Regions from separate parts of the Mesorhizobium sp. M1252 genome, predicted to be linked through region 2. Evidence: predicted binding sites of a transcription regulator. Region 2 holds the regulator's gene; each other region holds the start of a gene.
What was found. Region 2 encodes LexA, which represses DNA repair genes until DNA is damaged. Its sites were predicted from a motif close to TGTTCNNNNTGTGTTCNG; they were not measured.
Positions count from the first base shown of each region.

Region 1: the regulator LexA is predicted to act here: its motif matches at 2,120-2,137, upstream of parE (DNA topoisomerase IV subunit B).
Region 3: the regulator LexA is predicted to act here: its motif matches at 2,957-2,974, upstream of NKH22_RS23650 (helicase-related protein).

Region 1 covers NZ_JAMYLX010000001.1:310,554-316,622, reverse strand. The annotation lists gene NKH22_RS01550 (type II and III secretion system protein family protein) at 1-966, opposite strand, end outside; gene cpaB (Flp pilus assembly protein CpaB) at 1,045-1,950, opposite strand; gene parE (DNA topoisomerase IV subunit B) at 2,208-4,262, shown strand; gene NKH22_RS01535 (FUSC family protein) at 4,365-6,069, shown strand, end outside.
Region 2 covers NZ_JAMYLX010000015.1:15,155-21,223, forward strand. The annotation lists gene arr (NAD(+)--rifampin ADP-ribosyltransferase) at 1-310, shown strand, start outside; gene NKH22_RS25080 (ComEC/Rec2 family competence protein) at 417-2,873, shown strand; gene lexA (transcriptional repressor LexA) at 2,867-3,649, opposite strand; gene NKH22_RS25090 (GntR family transcriptional regulator) at 3,855-4,619, opposite strand; gene kynU (kynureninase) at 4,788-6,035, shown strand.
Region 3 covers NZ_JAMYLX010000013.1:32,685-38,753, reverse strand. The annotation lists gene NKH22_RS23650 (helicase-related protein) at 1-2,801, opposite strand, end outside; gene NKH22_RS23645 (IS1595 family transposase) at 3,367-4,320, shown strand; gene NKH22_RS23640 (hypothetical protein) at 4,465-5,079, shown strand; gene NKH22_RS23635 (hypothetical protein) at 5,257-5,430, shown strand; gene NKH22_RS23630 (DUF4760 domain-containing protein) at 5,427-6,069, opposite strand, start outside.

The DNA.
Region 1 (6,069 bases), on a different contig from region 2:
GTAGGAGGCCGAAGCGTCGATCGAGGACACTTCCGGCGCGATGTCGAGGCTCACCAGCCCGTCCTTGAGAACCGTCGGCGTGAAGTCGAGGCTGACGCCGTATTTCTTGTAGCTGACGGAAATCTTGCCATTGTCCTCGGAGACCGGGATCGGGAACTCGCCGCCGGCGAGGAAGCTTGCCGTCTGGCCCGAGCGGGCGATCAGGTTCGGCTCGGCCAGCCGCCTGGCGAGACCACGTTCCTCCAGCGCCTTGATGGCGACGTCGATCGACAGGCCGTTGGACAGCAGCCGGCCGATGATCTCGCCATTGCCGGCTCCCGGCACCGTGCCAGGATCGAGGGTGACGTCGCGCCCGCCAATGCCGTAAGCGAAATTGGCGCTGTATTTGGCGCCGAGATCCTGTCCGGCCTGGCGATTGATCTCGACGAAGCGGACGTTGAGCTGAACCTGCTGCGAGGACGAGATGTTGACCGAATTGATCACTTCCTCATTGCCGGAGAAGCGGCTGGCGATCTTGCTTGCCTTCTCGGCGGCGACCGCGTCATCGGCCTCGCCCGACAGCACGACGCGGCCATTGGCCGAGCCGACCTTGATCTTGGCGTCCGGCACGCTGGCGCGAATGGTGCTGGCCAGCTGGTCGGTGTCCAGCGTCACCTCGATATCTACGGTGCCGACCAGCTGCTTGTTCTCGTCGAACAGCGCGATGCCGGTGGTGCCGAGATTGTTGCCCAGCACATAGAAGGATTTGTCGGTCAGCGGATTGACGTTGGCGATCTCCGGATCGCCGATCACGATCTGGTAGAAGGCGGCATTGGTCATGACCGTCTTCGGCTTGCCCTTGGCCACCTTGATCGACGCATTCGTTGTCGACGAGACATGGACGATATCGTTGTCGGCCTTGGCTGGCGCGCTGAGGCCGAGCATTACGGCCGCGGCAAGGCAAGCCCCCACCGCAAGCGCCCGCATTGGGCGCAGCCCTTTCGTCGTCTGAAATGCATGAAGTCCCGACATCTGTCCCGTCCCTCGCCCGGTCCCCACCGGCAGTTATTGCTGGTCCCGCGCAGGAACCTGGTATTCTTCGACCTGCGTGCCGCGCGTCACGATGATCGTCTTGAATTTCGGCTTCTCAGGCTCCTTGGTCGCGGCAGTGAACAGCGCGCCGGCAGCGGCCTGGACGCCGGAGGCGACCGATCCGCCGAAGGACGAGATGGTGGTGACGCCGTCCTTGGCGGCCCCTCCGTCTGCGGCCGAGCGGAGCGACAGCGACAAGGTGCCGACGGTGCGGGCAAGCGCCACTTTCTGCGCGCCTTCGGTCGTCACCTCGATGGTGACGGAATTGGCGATCTGCGGTGTGGTCTGGCGCTCGTCGGCGCCCTGCCCCACCGTCAGCACCTTGGCGTCGGAGACGACAATCTCGGAGGTAACGGTCGATCCGGCAGCGCCCTGCGCGTTCTTGGCCACTTCCTGGATTTCGCCCGCATCGCGTGTCAGCACCACGTCGACCCGGTCGCCCGGCATGACGAAGCCGCCGACACCGGCGATCTCGTCGGTGCGGATTGTCACCGCCCGCATGCCGGGCGTCATCATGTTTGATAGCGTCGCGCGGCCGTTCGGCCCCGACAATTTGCTGATCAGCACCGGCTCGTTGACCTCGATCGGCGACAATACCACGCGGCTGCCTTCGGCGAGCAATGCATTGACTGTGGTGAATGCGCCCTGCGGCACCGAATCCTCGGACCATGGGATTTCGCTGAGCTGCGCCCGGTCAAGCTCCATGCCGTAACGCAGCGGCGCGTTGGCCACCACGATGGTCTTGAAGACGACCTTGGGGACGGCGGGCGCCGGGATCGACGCCGTTTTCTCTTCGGCATCGGCCTTGGCCTGGCTTTTCACCCAGAAATCCGCGGCAAAGATTGAAATCGCGCCGAAGACGGCAGCGATGCCAATCATCGTTATGGCCTTGCCCCTCACAACCAACCCCTGACATTCGTGGTCTTTTGTTTTGTTGAGGCGACGCTAGGCCGCTTTGTTAAAGATTCAGGAATCGCGCCCGCTCCGCACGGACCTATTTCCGCCGGCTTGGTTATCGAAAGGTTTTAGGATAAGAAGGGTTTAATCCCCGAACGTAACAGGAACTTCCGTCGCTTGGCGCCGAAAAGCGTGGCAGTATCGACGGGTGATTCGCGGCACCGGATTCTATGGCAGGCATGGACGACAACAACGATCTTTTCGGCAATCTGGAAAAGCAGCCCCAATCGGCTCGGACACCGGCGCGGCCGGCCGACCCGCTGCTGCAGGCCACGAAACGTTCCGTTGCGACCAAGGACGGCAGCGAGGGCTATAGTGCCGCCGACATCGAGGTGCTGGAGGGGCTGGAGCCGGTGCGGCGCCGTCCCGGCATGTATATTGGCGGCACCGACGACAAGGCGATGCACCATCTGTTTGCCGAGGTCATCGATAATTCGATGGACGAGGCGGTCGCCGGCCATGCCACCTTCATCGATGTCGAGCTGTCGGCCGACGGGTTTCTGACCGTCACCGACAATGGCCGCGGCATTCCGGTCGATCCGCATCCGAAATTCAAGAAACCGGCGCTCGAAGTCATCATGACGACGCTGCATTCGGGCGGCAAGTTCGATAGCAAGGTCTATGAGACCTCCGGCGGTCTGCACGGTGTCGGCGTCTCGGTCGTCAATGCGCTGTCGGACCATCTCGAAGTCGAGGTCGCGCGCGGTCGCCAGCTTTACCGCCAAAGGTTCTCGCGCGGCGTTCCGGTGAGCGGGCTGGAGCAGCTCGGCGAAGTGCACAACCGGCGCGGCACCAAAATCCGCTTCCATCCCGACGAGCAGATTTTCGGCAAGGGCGCCGCCTTCGAGCCGGCGCGGCTCTATCGCATGACCCGCTCGAAAGCCTATCTGTTCGGCGGCGTCGAGATCCGCTGGAGCTGCGACCCATCGCTGATCAAGGAAAAGGACCAGACGCCGGCCAAGGCGGAGTTCCATTTCCCCGGCGGCTTGAAGGACTATCTCAAGGCATCGCTCGGCGATGATTTCCAGGTGACCCGCGAAATCTTCGCCGGCAAGAGCGAGAAGCAGGGCGGCCACGGTTCGCTGGAATGGGCGGTGACCTGGTTCGGCGGTGACGGCTTCGTCAACTCCTACTGCAACACAATCCCGACCGGCGAAGGCGGCACGCATGAGGCCGGCTTTCGCAATGTGCTGACGCGCGGGCTTCGGGCCTATGCCGACCTGGTCGGCAACAAGCGCGCCTCGATCGTCACCTCCGAAGACGTGATGATCTCGGCGGCAGGCATGCTATCGGTGTTTATTCGCGAGCCGGAATTCGTCGGCCAGACCAAGGACAGGCTGGCAACGATCGAAGCCATTCGCATTGTCGAGACCGCCATCCGCGATCCCTTCGACCACTGGCTGGCCGACAATCCGCAGGAAGCCTCCAAGCTGCTGGAATGGGTGATTGCGCGCGCCGACGAGCGGGTGCGCCGGCGCCAGGAAAAGGAAGTGTCGCGCAAGAGCGCGGTGCGCAAGCTGCGCCTTCCCGGCAAGCTCGCCGACTGCACGCAGAATGCCGCCGCGGGCGCCGAACTGTTCATCGTCGAAGGCGACTCGGCCGGCGGCTCGGCCAAGCAGGCGCGCGACCGCGCCAGCCAGGCGGTGCTGCCGCTGCGCGGAAAAATCCTCAACGTCGCCAGCGCCGGCAACGACAAGCTAGCCGCCAACCAGCAGATTTCGGACCTGATTCAGGCGCTCGGCTGCGGCACGCGCTCGAAATACCGCGACGAGGATTTGCGCTATGACCGCGTGATCATCATGACCGACGCCGACGTCGACGGCGCTCACATAGCCTCGCTGCTGATCACCTTCTTCTACCAGGAAATGCCGAACCTGGTGAATGGCGGCCATCTGTATCTGGCGGTGCCGCCGCTCTATTCGATCCGGCAAGGCGGCAAGGTTGCCTATGCCAGGGACGATGCGCACAAGGACGAGCTGTTGCGCACCGAATTCACCGGCCGCGCCAAGGTCGAGATCGGCCGTTTCAAGGGCCTGGGCGAAATGATGGCCGCGCAGCTGAAGGAAACCACCATGGACCCGAGGAAGCGCACGCTGCTCAGGGTCGATGTCATCGACGCCGTGGCGGCAACCAAGGATGCTGTCGACGCGCTGATGGGCACCAAGCCGGAAGCCCGCTTCCGCTTCATCCAGGAACGCGCCGAATTCGCCGCAACGGAAGTGCTGGATATCTGAGCGCCGGCCGACTCTTTGTTTTGACGCAGTTCCGGGCGGAAAACCGTTTCACACTTTTCCTCGAATTGCTCTAGCCTGCGCTTCCGATACGGAGACCAGCTTGTGATCTGGGCGCGGCTGAAGAGCTACTTCGAAACCAGTTTGGCGGGCCTGACGCAGCCGACGCGCTCGGATTGGATTTTCGCCCTGCGCACGGTTTCGGCCGGTCTGATCGCGCTTCTCGCTGCTTACGCGCTAAAACTCGACCACCCGCAATGGGCGATGATGACGGTCTTCATCGTCGCCCAGCCGGTCGCCGGCATGGTGCTGGCGAAAGGTTTTTACCGGCTGCTCGGCACGCTGGCCGGTGGACTTGCGGCGATCGGCATCACCTCGGTTTTCGGCACCAATCCCTGGCTGCTGGTCACGGCGCTGTCCGTCTGGATTGGGCTGTGCACGCTGGTTTCGTCGCTGCTGCGCAATCCGGAAGCCTATGGCGCCGCACTTGCCGGCTATACCGCGATGATCATTGGGCTGCCGGCTTTCGGCCAGCCGCACGTGGTCGTCGATCTCGCTGTCGCGCGCTGCGCCGAGATCGTGCTCGGCATCGTCTGCGCCGGCCTGACCAGCCGGCTGATCCTGCCCAAGCTGGCCGCTGACGCCATCATCTCCAGGCTGAAGCGCAGCATCCTCGACCTTGCAACCTATGCAGGCGGCGCTTTTTCCGGTGGCGACCCGGCGACGCTGGCCGGCCTGCACCGCAAGCTGATCACCGACGCCCAGATGCTGGCCGAGATGCGCGCCTATGCCCGGCTCGAAGCACCGAGCTTCGCCACCCGCGCCCATCCGGTCCGCCTAACCATCGGTCAGCTTCTCTCGGCGCTGTCGGCGGCACGCGCGCTGCATTCGCATGCCGCGCCGAAAAGCGCAGCCCTCATTCCGGTGCGCTCCGAACTGCAGTCGCTGGTCAGCGAGCTGGCAGCCACGCCGGAGGCGCTGGACGACACGTCGCCCTGGGTGACGCGGCTCGACGCGATTGCCGGCAAGGCCCGGCAAATGCCCGACGCCTCGACCGATCAGGGCGACGACAGGGTCGGCACCATCACGCGCCTCACCATCGCCGCCGATTTCGCCGAAGCCTTCAAGCAGGTGCTGCGCGGCCTCGACGCCCTGCGCGCACCGGTGACGCGCCCGAGCCGGAGCAACAGGCAGCTGCCCGCGCTGGTGGTGCATCGCGATTATCCCGGGGCTTCGCGCAATGCCATACGCGCCGCCCTTGCCACGCTGGCGGTCGCCGCCTTCTGGCTGACGACGAAATGGTCCGATGCGGCCGGCACCGTCATCCTCGTTGCCGTCGTCTCCAGTCTTTTCGCCGCGCGGCCTGACCCGGTGCGGGTGTCCTGGGGCTTCTTCAAGGGAACGCTGCTGGCTTTGCCCTTTGCCTTCCTTGTCGGCCAGGTCGCGCTGCCTGCTTTGCCCGGCTTCGGCTGGTTCACGCTGTTTGTCGTGCCGATCCTGGTACCGACGGCGCTGGGAATGGCCAATCCGCGCACCGTCGGCGTGGCAACGGCCTTTGCCATCAATTTCCTCGCCTTCCTCAGCCCGCATCAGGCGATGACTTATGCCCCAGGCCCGTTCTTCGCCGGCTCGGCGTCGGTGCTGGTCGGGATCCTGCTGGCTATCTGCGTCTTCATCGTGGTGCTGCCGGTGGATCCATGGCGCGCGGCCAACCGCATCGTTCGCGCCATGCGCGAGGATCTGGCCCGGCTGTGCCTGCATGAGCGGGTACCGCGGCGTTCGGCCTTCGAGAGTCTGGCCTATGACCGCA
Region 2 (6,069 bases):
AGGTAAACCACTGTCATGGATCTATTTCACCCAGACACTGGAAGCCGCCATCTGGGGAGCAGAGCTTGCAACGGGTGACGGTCGTCAAAGGATTTACATCGTAAAGCCGACGGGGTTTTTTATGGATGACCCTAACCTGACCGACAAAAAATTTCCCGGTAATCCGACGAAATCCTACCGCTCCCGTGATCCGTTGCTCATCCTGGGTGAACTCGGTGAATGGCAGGGTCATACACCGGAACAATTGAAGGCAATGCACGATGGGCTTGCTCGCCTGAGGGCGGAGGGCCGGGATATGATTGAGGATTGAGCGTCCTTGGCGGGTCAATTCCGGCGCGGTGGACGCGACCGCACGGACTTTCGCGCTTTGCGCGTTCATGTAGCATAGGAGGTCTGGGGCGCAAGGGGCAGACCCGATGGCTGGACGTGGCCGGGGCACGAAGGAAGGCGAAGGCGGCGAGGCAAGCGTCAGCGAACGCTCGCTGTTTGCCGATAGTCCCTATGCCGAGCCGCTGCCCCTCGCGCTGCCTGAGCCGCATCCCGGCATAGCGCCCGCGCTGCCCGGTCACGCCTTGCCGGCGCAAGTCACAGCGCCCGGATCTATCGCCCGACTGCGCAGACGGCTTCGCCGCCCGTCATGGCCCGCGCTCCGCCGCAGCCTTGCCGTGGCCGCCAACACGGAGCTCGACCGGGGCGTCGCCTTCCTGCTGGTCCCGGTTTTCCTGGCAGCCGGCGTCATCGTCTACTTCTCGCTGGCCGGCGAGCCGGGCTTTGCGCAGCCAATCGCCATTGTGGTGCTGGCGACATGTTGCGCTGTCGCCACGCGATCGCGGCCGAGGACGCATCTGTTCTGCATGGCCGCGATGCTGTGCGCGCTCGGCGTCGTCGCCGCCAAAGTCGAGACCTGGCGCGCCGGAACGCAGATGCTCGGCTCCGAGATCCAGACACGGCTGACCGGCCGCGTCGTCAGTCTCGAACAGATGGAGAGCGGGCGCATCAGGCTGACGCTCGACGTGGTTTCGACCGCTTACCCCAAGCTGCGCTACGCCCCGGAGCGGGTCAGGCTCTCGGCGCGGACCGTTCCCGCCGATATGACCGCCGGCTCCCTGATCACCGGCTATGCCAGGCTGTTGCCGCCGACCGGTCCGGTGCGGCCGGAGAGCTACGATTTCTCCTTCGACAGCTATTTCACCGGTATCGGCGGCAGCGGCTTCTTTCTCGGCAATCCGAAAACCATTGCTACGCAGGGACCGCCGCCGCTGACCGCGCGGCTCTCCTCGGCAATCGAGAGCGCGCGCGAAAACATTGCCGACCATATCAGGGGCAAGATCGGCGGCGCCGAAGGCGAGATTGCCGCGGCGCTGATTGTCGGCGTGCGCGCCGGCATCCCGGACGAGGTCAACGAAGCGATGCGGCGCACCGGCATCTATCACATCATCTCCATCTCCGGCCTGCATATGGCGCTGGTTGCCTGCACCATCATGGCGTTGCTGCGCGGCGCCTTTGCGCTGTTTCCGGATTTCTCCTCGCGCCGGCCGGTGAAGAAATATGCAGCAGTGGCAGCACTCGTCTCCATCGCCGCCTATCTCGTCATTTCAGGCATCGTGGTGGCTGCCGAGCGCAGTTTCATCATGCTAGCGGTCATGCTTGTCGCCGTGCTGTTTGATCGCGCCGCACTCACCATGCGCAATCTGGCGATCTCCGCCATTGCCGTCATCCTGGTGTCGCCGCACGAGGTGGTCGGTCCCAGCTTCCAGATGTCGTTTGCCGCCACTGCCGCCCTTGTCGGCGCCTATGCCGGCTGGGCCGATTACCGCGCCGACAAGGTGAGAACGCCACCGGCAAAGCGCTCCTTCGTCGGCTTCCTGTCGCGAAAATTCGCGCTGGCCATGGGCGGCCTCGCCATGACCTCGATCATCGCCGGCAGTGCAACCTTGCTGTTCGCCATCTGGCATTTTCAGCGTGTGTCGCCGCTCAGCCTGATCGCCAATCTGGCCGTGATGCCGATTGTATCGTTGATCGTCATGCCGTTTGCCGTGCTCAGCGCGCTGGCGATGCCGTTCGGCGCCGACGGACCGTTCCTCTATGTGATGGGCAAAGGCCTGACGGCGATGATCGCCATATCGGCCTGGATTTCCGAGCGCTCGCCGGTCGATGCCGTCGGGTTGATTTCCATCCGCTCGGTGCTGCTGGTGACGGTCGCCCTCGTCATCGCCACCATGGCCACCACCTGGCTCAGGCTGGCGGCCGTGCCTTTCGCGCTGGCCGGCCTGTTGACGGTGCCGCAGGTGCTTACGCCCGACGTGCTCATATCCGAGGATGCGCATCTGGTGGCCATGCCGATCGGTGGCGGCGAACTCGCCCTCAACCGCGAACGCTCCAACGAATTCACCACGGACAATTGGAAACGGGCGCTGCGGGCCGAAACCATTATCCCACCTGAGATTTTCGAGTCAACAGATACGCGGTTCGATCTCGATCCGCTCGATCTGCCGCCCGGCTCGCCCTTCTATTGCACCGGCGATCTCTGTATCGCCCGGCACCCTTCCGGAGCCATTGTAGCGCTTGCGAAAGACCGCAAGACGGCGCGGCCGGCCTGTGCCTTCGCGAGCCTGATCGTCATCGATGACGCCACCGCCTACAATCCGTGCCGCGACCCGCTGGTGCTGGTCGTGACGAAGAAACAGCTGGCCCGCGACGGCAGCGCCGCCGTCTTCTTCGATCCGCAATCGGCAGCTGCAGCGCCAACCATCCGCTTCGCCGTCGACAAGCCGTATCGCCCCTGGCACGAGCAACGCCGCTTCTCCCGCGAAGCGCGCGGCCTGCCGCCTTACAACCAGCGTGAAAAGTACAAACCCAAGCCGGCTCAGTAGCGCCGGATCAATCCGACAAGCTTGCCCTGCACCTTCACCCTGTCCGGTCCAAAAATGCGGGTCTCGTAGGCCGGGTTGGCGGCTTCCAGGGCGATCGAGGCGCCCTTGCGGCGGAAGCGTTTCAGGGTCGCTTCCTCATCGTCGACCAACGCCACCACGATCTCGCCGGGGCTGGCTGTGTCGGCATTGCGGATGATGACCGTGTCGCCATCGAAAATGCCGGCCTCGATCATCGAATCGCCCTTGACCTCGAGCGCGTAGTGTTCGCCGCCCATGATCATATCGGGCGGCACCGAGATCGAATGGGTCTGATGCTGGATGGCGTCGATCGGCACGCCGGCGGCGATGCGTCCCATAACCGGGATTGAAATCGCGGAAACGGCATCGTCATTGCCGGCCGACATCGAACGCGACGGCGAGCCCGGCTTGATCTGGCGGCCGAGACCGCCTTGGCCCAACGCGCCTTGTCCTTGGCCGCCTTGCCCTTGGCCGGTTTGACCAAGACTGCCCTGAATGACGCTCGGCGAAAACTTCCTCGCCGCATTGAGGCCTGGTGCGATCGAGTCGGGCAGCCGCAGCACTTCCAGCGCGCGCGCCCGGTTCGGCAGCCGGCGAATGAAACCGCGCTCCTCAAGCGCCGTGATCAGGCGGTGGATGCCGGACTTGGAGGCGAGGTCGAGCGCTTCCTTCATCTCGTCGAAGGACGGCGGGATTCCGCTCTCCTTCAGGCGTTCATGGATGAACATCAGAAGCTCATGTTGTTTGCGCGTCAGCATCGCGGCCCCCAAGGGTTCTGAAACCAGAATCAGAAAAAACAAACCCAGAACAAACACTATCTGTTCCAGTTGTGTTCCGCAACCTTTTAAAGTTTAATGAATGTGTTGACGTTTTGTTCAGCGTAACGTTCGGCGCTGCGAGCGCCGCCTGCGCCCAGTTGCCAGCAACGGGGTGAAACGAAGACAAAGTGCCCTGCGTCGTCGGCTACGATCGCCGCTTCCTTTTCGGACGGGGCTGCGCAGCATCCGCGCGGGGTTCTCTCTGGGCATAGACCCGCAGCGTGTAGCCGATGTGAGCGGTCATCAGAGTTTTCGCACGTTCGACGTCGCGATCGAGGGCCGCTTCCATCAGGGCGGTATGGTGTTCGATCGCCACGGCGTCGCGCAGGGCCGCCACGGCCTTCCGGTGTCCGTCCGTGCGGCCGGCGGCGGCGCGCAGCGTCGGGGCCAGACCCAGAAAGCGGTGATGGCGATGCAATTGGTCGGAAATCGTTGCATTGAAGCGCAGCAGCCAGCTGGATGTCGCGGCACTGAGCAGCGCCGCATGGAAGGCATCGTGTTTTTCGTACCACGCGTCGACCGCATCATCCGATGGATCGTCGAGAACAGACCCGCACCGTGAGAGACGATAGTGGGCGGCAACGACCGCGTCTTCCCACTCACGGTCGCCCTTCTCGATCGATTCCACCAGCAGGGGCAGTTCGACCACCAGCCGCGCACGTGCCAAATCCTCGAGCTCCGCCCGAGAGACGGGAGCGACCGCAAACCCGCGGTTGCTGATGGCGGTCACAAGCCGTTCCGCCTCCAGCCGCGACAGCGCCTCGCGCAACGGCGTCCAGCCGATGCCGTAGGTGTTGCGCAGCGTGCTCAGCTTCAACGGCGCGGCAGGCGCCAGCCGGGTCGCAAGAATATCGCGCCTGAGCAGGCGATAGGCCACTTCCGTCTTCGAGGTCTGCTCGTCATCCAGCATCGTGATCCATCAGACATAAACGCTCGGGCGGATCATTATATATCAAAGCCTTTCAATGGGTGAATTATATATAATGTTTGACAGTTCAAGGGCGACCACTCAAGATCGCCGGCATGTTTGGGCGGCAGGCTCCGCCGCGCGCGTTTGTCCATGGAGGGGCGCCGGATCATGAGCACGACACCCGATCTCGCTACAATCGAAGCAATGGATGCCGCCGATCCGCTGCGCTCCATGCGTGAACGCTTTGTCTTGCCGCAAGGCGTGATTTATCTCGACGGCAATTCCCTGGGCGCCGCGTCAGCGGTCGTCTTCAGCGAACTGCAGCAGGCCGCCACGCAGGAATGGGCGCACGACCTCATTCGCGCCTGGAACACCGCCGGCTGGTTCAACATGCCGGTGGAACTCGGAGATCAGCTCGGGCGACTGATCGGCGCGGCTGATGGGCAGACGGTGGTCTGCGACACAACCTCGATCAACATCTACAAGCTGCTGCACGCAGCGCTCGGCATGCGGCCGGATCGGTCGGTCATCGTTGCCGAGGGCGACAGTTTCCCGACCGACCCCTACATGGCCGAAGGCGTCGCCTCGACCCGGCCGGGAACGCGGCTGCGGCTGGAGGGCGTCGACGCGGCCGCAATCGAGGAGCTGATCGACGACAGCGTTGCCGTCATCCTGGTCAACCACGTCAACTACAAATCCGGCCAGTTGCGCGACATGGCGGCGCTGACGCGCAAGGCACATGACGCCGGCGCGCTGATCATCTGGGATCTCTGCCACACGGCCGGCGCCTTGCCGGTCGAACTTGACCGTGCCAATGCCGATTTCGCCGTCGGCTGCACCTACAAATACCTCAATGGCGGCCCGGGCTCGCCGGCCTTCATCTACGCGGCCGAGCGCCACCATGACGATGCCCACCAGCCGCTCAGCGGCTGGTGGGGCCATGCGCGGCCCTTTGCCTTCGAGCAGGGCTTTGCCGTCGGCAGCGGCATTCGCCGCTTCCTGTGCGGAACGCAGCCGGTGCTGTCGATGCGGGCGCTCAAGGGCGCGCTCGATATCTGGAACGACGTCGATATGGCGGCGGTGCGCAGAAAAAGCATCGCGCTGACCGACCTGTTTATCCAGCTCGTCGAAGCCAGATGCGGCGCCTACCGGCTTGAACTGGAAAGTCCTCGCGACGGCAGCCAGCGCGGCAGCCAGGTGTCGTTCCTCCATCCGCATGGCTATCAGGTGATGCGCGCGCTGATCGAGCGCGGCGTGATCGGCGATTTCCGGGCGCCGTCGACCATCCGTTTCGGCTTCACGCCGCTCTATGTCGGATATGGCGATGTCTGGCAGGCGGTCGAAGTCCTGGAGGATATTCTGCGCACCGGCGCCTGGCAGGACGCCCGCTTCGCGGTGAAGACCGCGGTTACGTGAGAAACCAGAGCAATTTCAGGAAAAGTGTGAAGCG
Region 3 (6,069 bases), on a different contig from region 2:
TCCGCGACGGGCTCTGCCGTTGCTTCCGCGATGGCTGGAGCTTCGGCGGTGGCTTCAACGGCCGCAGTTGGCTCCGAACCCTCGGGAGGTGCGCCCGGCTGAGCGTCCGCAGCAACAGCCTCCGCTGCGGCTTCGGCGACGGGCTGCTCAGCCGCAGGCTCAGCGGCGGCAACCGCATCCGGCTCCGATCCAACGGCCGGCGCTTCAGCGACGGCTTCACTTGCAGCGGCTTCCGCCGCCTTGGCCTGTTCAGCTTTTGCAGCCGCGTCCGCAGCCAGCTTGGCGGCAGCCGCTTCCCGCGCCGCGTTGTCCTGTGCTTCCAGCCGCGCCTTGACCTCTGCCGGCGGCTTCGGCTCGGCGCGATAGCCGAGACCTTTCAGGATCTCTTCCATGTCGTCGGCGGTGGCGCCGAGGATGGACATCATCGGCGGCGTCACCATGAAGGACTGGCCGTCATAGGCGCCGTCCGGGCGCTGTCCCAGACCGGGCTTCCAGTTGGTCGCAGGCCGGATCAGGTCGGCCAGCCGTTCCAGAATGTCGATGCGCACGGCGCGGCGGCCGAGATTGCGGTAGCCGGCAAGCTTGTAGAAGCTCTTGTCGAAAGCAGGATCGATGACCACCGAGGTGCGGCCGGAAGCCAGTGCGTGCACCACGTCGCCAAAGCCCGGCTTGTCCTTGCCGTCGTTCTTCAGCGCCCACAACAGCGTAATCAGTCCGGCGGGCGCCGGCTTGATCAGCGCCGGCACGAAGACGTGGTAGGCGCCGAAGCGCACACCGAGCCGGCGCAAGGCGGCGCGACCCTCCTGGTCGAGCGACTTCATTTCCTCGGCGATGTCGCGGCGGTTGATGAGGCCGAAATGCTCGACGAGCTGGAAGGCGATGCCACGGCCGATGCCGGCGATCTGCTCGGCATTCTTCAAGTCGACCAGCGGCTTCAGCAAGGATTCGATCTGGAAATTGACGAAACGCTCGGCGCGCGCGGCGACCTTGTCTCGGGCGGGGCCGGTCAACTGCTCGTCGGCCAAAAGCACCAGGCGCGGCTTCAGCGCGTCCTCGCCGGCAACCAGCGTGCCGATCGGCGCGCCGATCCAGCGCAGCGTGCCGTCGGAGCCGAGCGCAAGGTCGCCATTGGCGCAGGCGCCGAAGCGTTCGGCACGCGCCTCGAACTCGGCGGCCAGCGCTTTTTGCGCTGCCGTACGCACGGCCTTGGCGTCTTCGCCGCCGGCGCTCTGGTCGGCGGTGAAGCGGAACCCTTGCAACTCGCCGACATGATGGCCTTCGACAAGGACGGTTCCGGTAGGACTGATTTCGGCTTCAGGCATTGTATTTTCTCTAAGGCGCCGCATGAGGACGGAAGTCCTGCGGTCTACAAACCGTTTCGTCAACCGCTCATGCAGCGCATCCGACAATCTGTCTTCGATTTCGCGCGTCTTTTCCCGCCAGTGTGCCTGATCGGCCAGCCAGCCCGGCCGGTTGGACACGAATGTCCAGGTGCGGATCTGCGCAATGCGGTGCGACAGCGTGTCGATGTCCCCCTCGGTCGTATCGGCGCGGCGCACCTGCTCGGCCATGTAGTTCTCGTCGACATGGCCGTGTTTGGCGAGGTCGGTGTAGATAGAAGCGATCAGGTCGGAGTGCTGGGCCGGCGCGATCTTGCGGTAGTCCGGCAACGCGCAGGCTTCCCACAGCAGCGCGACGCGCTTGGCATTGGTAGCCAGCGCGCGGATGTCCTCGTCGCGGGAGAGATGTTCGAGCGCCTGGGCATCGACCGCCGGCAGCGCCCGCGTCAGGCCTTCGACCGGCGCGTTGGTTTCGATCGAGCGCTTCAGCGCGTCGAGGCTGGCGAAGTCGAAATGCGCGGTGCGCCATTGCAGCACCTTCACCGGATCGAACTCGTGCCCCTCGATGCGCTTGACCAACTCCTCGTCCAGCGGATCGACCTGGCCGGTGACGCCGAAGGTGCCGTCGCGCAGATGGCGGCCGGCGCGGCCGGCGATCTGGCCGAGCTCGGCCGCCGTGAGATTGCGGTACTGATAGCCGTCGAATTTGCGGTTCTGGGCGAAGGCGACATGATCGAGATCAAGGTTGAGCCCCATGCCGATGGCGTCGGTGGCGACGAGATAGTCGACGTCGCCTGCCTGGAACATTGCCACCTGGGCATTGCGGGTGCGGGGCGACAGCGCGCCGAGCACGACCGCCGCTCCTCCTTGCTGGCGGCGGATCAGCTCAGCGATGGCATAGACCTCGTCGGCGGAGAAAGCGACGATCGCCGTACGCCGCGGCAGGCGGGTCAATTTCTTCGAGCCGGCATAGGCCAGGTGCGACAGGCGAGGGCGCGTCACCACCGAGACGCCTCTCAGCAGCTTTTGCAGGATGCCATGCATGGTGGCCGCGCCGAGCAGCAGCGTTTCCTGGCGGCCGCGCAGGTGCAGGATACGGTCGGTGAAGATGTGGCCGCGCTCGAGGTCGCCGGCGAGTTGCACCTCGTCGATGGCGACGAAGGCAACGTCGGTCTCGCGCGGCATGGCTTCGACGGTGCAGACCGAATATTTCGCGCCGGGCGGCTGGATTTTTTCCTCGCCGGTGATGAGCGCCACCTTGTGGGCGCCGACCTTTTCGCAGACGCGGGCATAGACCTCGCGCGCCAGAAGGCGGAGCGGCAGGCCGATAATGCCGCTCTCATGTGCCACCATGCGCTCGATGGCGAGATGGGTCTTGCCGGTGTTGGTCGGACCCAGCACGGCAGTCACGTCGCGGCCCGACAGGATCAGCGGCTCGGTGTGTTTCGGCTGGATGTTCATCGGCCTGGAGATGAGGCTTTCTGCATCGTGTTGTCGGGAGCGCGCCTCGCGTGGCGCGTATGACAGGCGACACATAGGGATTTCAGGCGCGAAGCGAAAGCGGAATGTTCCGGCCGGCAGTCCCACGGTTCGTCGTTGAGGTCTCAATTAACAGTTGGAACGAGTCTGGAACGAATCGGCGACGAATCAGTGACTCCGGCAGATTCAGCTTTTGTTCACGGCTACATGTGGATTTTGCGAGCCTGAGTCTCACCATATGCTGAATCGCGGAAACTGGCCCGATTCCTGCAAGGCGACCATTGGCGTTAACCTTTGCCGGCGGGGCATCGTCGTGATCCGATACGCCTCGGCCAACATTATGAAATTGTTGAATTTTCTTAATCGGCCTTAACCATTTGCCGGTGATTTTCGGCCTTGGTCGTTAACCGTTGCGCTCAAAGCCGGAACGAATCGGCGATGAATCAGCGATGGCGGGATTTTCCTGGTTTGTTCACCCCAACATGTGGCGATTATCCGGTTGACAAACCCAAACTGATTACGTAGGGTAAGGGCATAGGAGATTTCCATGTCCGTTCTGTCCCGCCCCGAGTTCCACGACGAAGCCAAGGCTTTCGAGCATGTGGAAGGCATCCTGTGGCCGAATGGTCCGGTTTGCCCCAAGTGCGGCTCTGTTGATCGCCACTACTCGTTGAAGGGCGTTCGCACCAAGCCGTCCAAGAAAAACCCCAACGGCGTCGAGCGTCACGGCCTGTACAAGTGCAGCGCTTGCCGTTCGCAGTTCACCGTCCGCATGGGTTCGATCTTTGAGGAAAGCCATATGCCGCTCACCAAGTGGCTTCAGGCTATCCACCTTATGTGTGCCTCTAAGAAGGGCATCAGCGCTCACCAGATGCACCGCATACTCGAATGCACCTATGAGGCCGCTTGGTTCCTGTGCCATCGCATTCGCCTTGCAATGGCGTCTGGCGCGCTTTCCCCTATGGGCGGCAATGGCAAGACCGTTGAAGTGGACGAAACCTACATCGGACGCCTTAAGGATACACCCGTTAAGCGTGGTGGTAGTGCGCACAAGAACACGGTCGTTACTCTGGTAGAGCGCGGCGGCCGGGCTCGTTCATTCCATATCGATACCGCCCGCGTTGGCACCATCATGCCAATCGTCCGCGCCAACGTAGCCAAGGAAAGCGCGTTGATGACGGATGAGGCCCAGATGTATCGCCGCGTTGGCCAGGAATTCGCGTCACATGATGCCGTCAACCACACCAAAGACGAATACGTTCGCTATGAAGGCGAAAAGACCATCCACACGAACACCGTGGAAGGCTTCTATTCGATCTTCAAGCGCGGCATGAAGGGCGTCTATCAGCATTGCGGCGAACACCATCTGCACCGCTATCTCGCTGAATTCGACTTCCGCTACAGCAACCGCATTGCCATGGGCGTTGATGATGGCACCCGCGCTTTCATCGCCTTGAAGGGTGCCGCTGGCAAGCGCCTCACCTATCGCGGGCCTAATTGAAGCGAAGGCGCTCCACTTCCGCAAGCCGGTCCAATTGGAGTTGCCGCTATGGCGGCAGAAGCCCCGCTGGCGACGTTTAAAGAGACCTTAACACCAACAGCTTGGCACAAACCCAATAGCCAACCACCTTTGGATTGACTCTGCTTGCCATTTGGCATCATAAAGGCTCCAGAAGTTGAGCCCGATTCGATGACTTTGGCGTTGGACATTCTGAAGAAGAAAAAGCAGGAGCTGCTGGCGCAGGCAGCAGAAATCCGGAAGGATATTCGCGAGCTCGACGCGGCTCTTGAATTGTTGGAGGACGCGGGCAAAGGAGCGGCTGGGGGCGGAACGTTCTTCCCGGCTACCGTGGCTGCTGGCCCAAGCCCGATCAATAACGCGATCATCGACGCCATTTCTCAGGGCAACACCACCCCCGCCACGATCTTCGATTTTATCACTGAGCATCGCCAAATCGACACCAGCAAGGCCTCCGTTAGCACTCGCCTGTCGAAGATGAAGCATGAAGGCTTGATTGATAACGACGGCCAAGGTTGGGCCTTGGTCGGAAAAGCAGAAGGCCCCGGCGCGGAAACGCCAGAGCCTTCTAATACAGAATTGGGGCCGGTTGGACGGGGTACACCCTACCCAGGTACACACCCCGAGGGTTCGACTCCCTCCGGCTCCACCGTTGTCCAGAACTTGAAAGCGGGATTGGCAAACGTCCAAGCGACGATGCCGTCTCGCTCGCGAGAGCTGGACGATGAGATTCCCTTTTAACCGCCGTTGCGAGGCACAGGAGAAAGGAGCATCCCATGTGGCAAACCCGCATAATAGTTGAATGAGGGCCGAAGCTCTGCATTGCATCTAAGGCTCGGGTTGCCCCGCTGGCGAGTTACCTCGCCAGCGGGCTTCTTATATATATGACTCCATCGAATCCGTCTAGAGTCAGGAACCATGACCAAGGAAAAAGAGCAGATCGATAAGTTCCGCGACGCGTCGCGCCGGTTAAAAATCGATCAATCAGACGCCACTTTCGAGGCCGTGGTGGATAAGACCGCCAAGGCCCCGAAGTTGACTAAGGAACAGATAAAGGAATTGGTGCGGCAGCGACGCCAAAAGCCCTGCTAGGCTATGCCGTCACTGGCATCCGCCTGCTTTTCATCCGTAATAGGCGGATAGGCTTCGTCGATAGGCGCAGGTGGCCCAATTGGCGCAGGAGAATAGTTTTCGTTGAGCATTATCGCTTCGTCACTCCACGCCTCAGCGACAGATTGAAAGTGGGTGAAGAGAGCGTGATAGTACTGCCACTCTCCTTTGGCGCTATCCCATTTCCACCGTTCCCGCTGGATAAATGGTGCTGCTGCATTCCAATCCCGCACAAACGGCCCACGCATCCAATTGCGGTAGATGTCAGCGTCTAAAATGTTTTGTAGGATCCCAATTGAAACAAGCTCGTAGTGATTGAGGTAATCTAAGACGTGATGGCGGTCTAATTTTAAAGGATCCGTAGCTGGATTGTGTAGATTGGCGAATGTTCCCTGCAACCTATTCGCCGAAAACACCTTCTGACGATCGCGATAGTGGGGGGTGGATTCAACCTTTTCGATCATGTCTAGGGTTGCGCGCTGTCTAGCCAGCGATCTAGCTGATGAGACACCACCCAATGCGACGAGAACGGAAATTAGGATAATTGCAGGTGATAAAAGCGACAGCCAACTAAACGACGAAGCGGCACAAACGTATATCGCTTGTGCCGCCCCAGTGTTA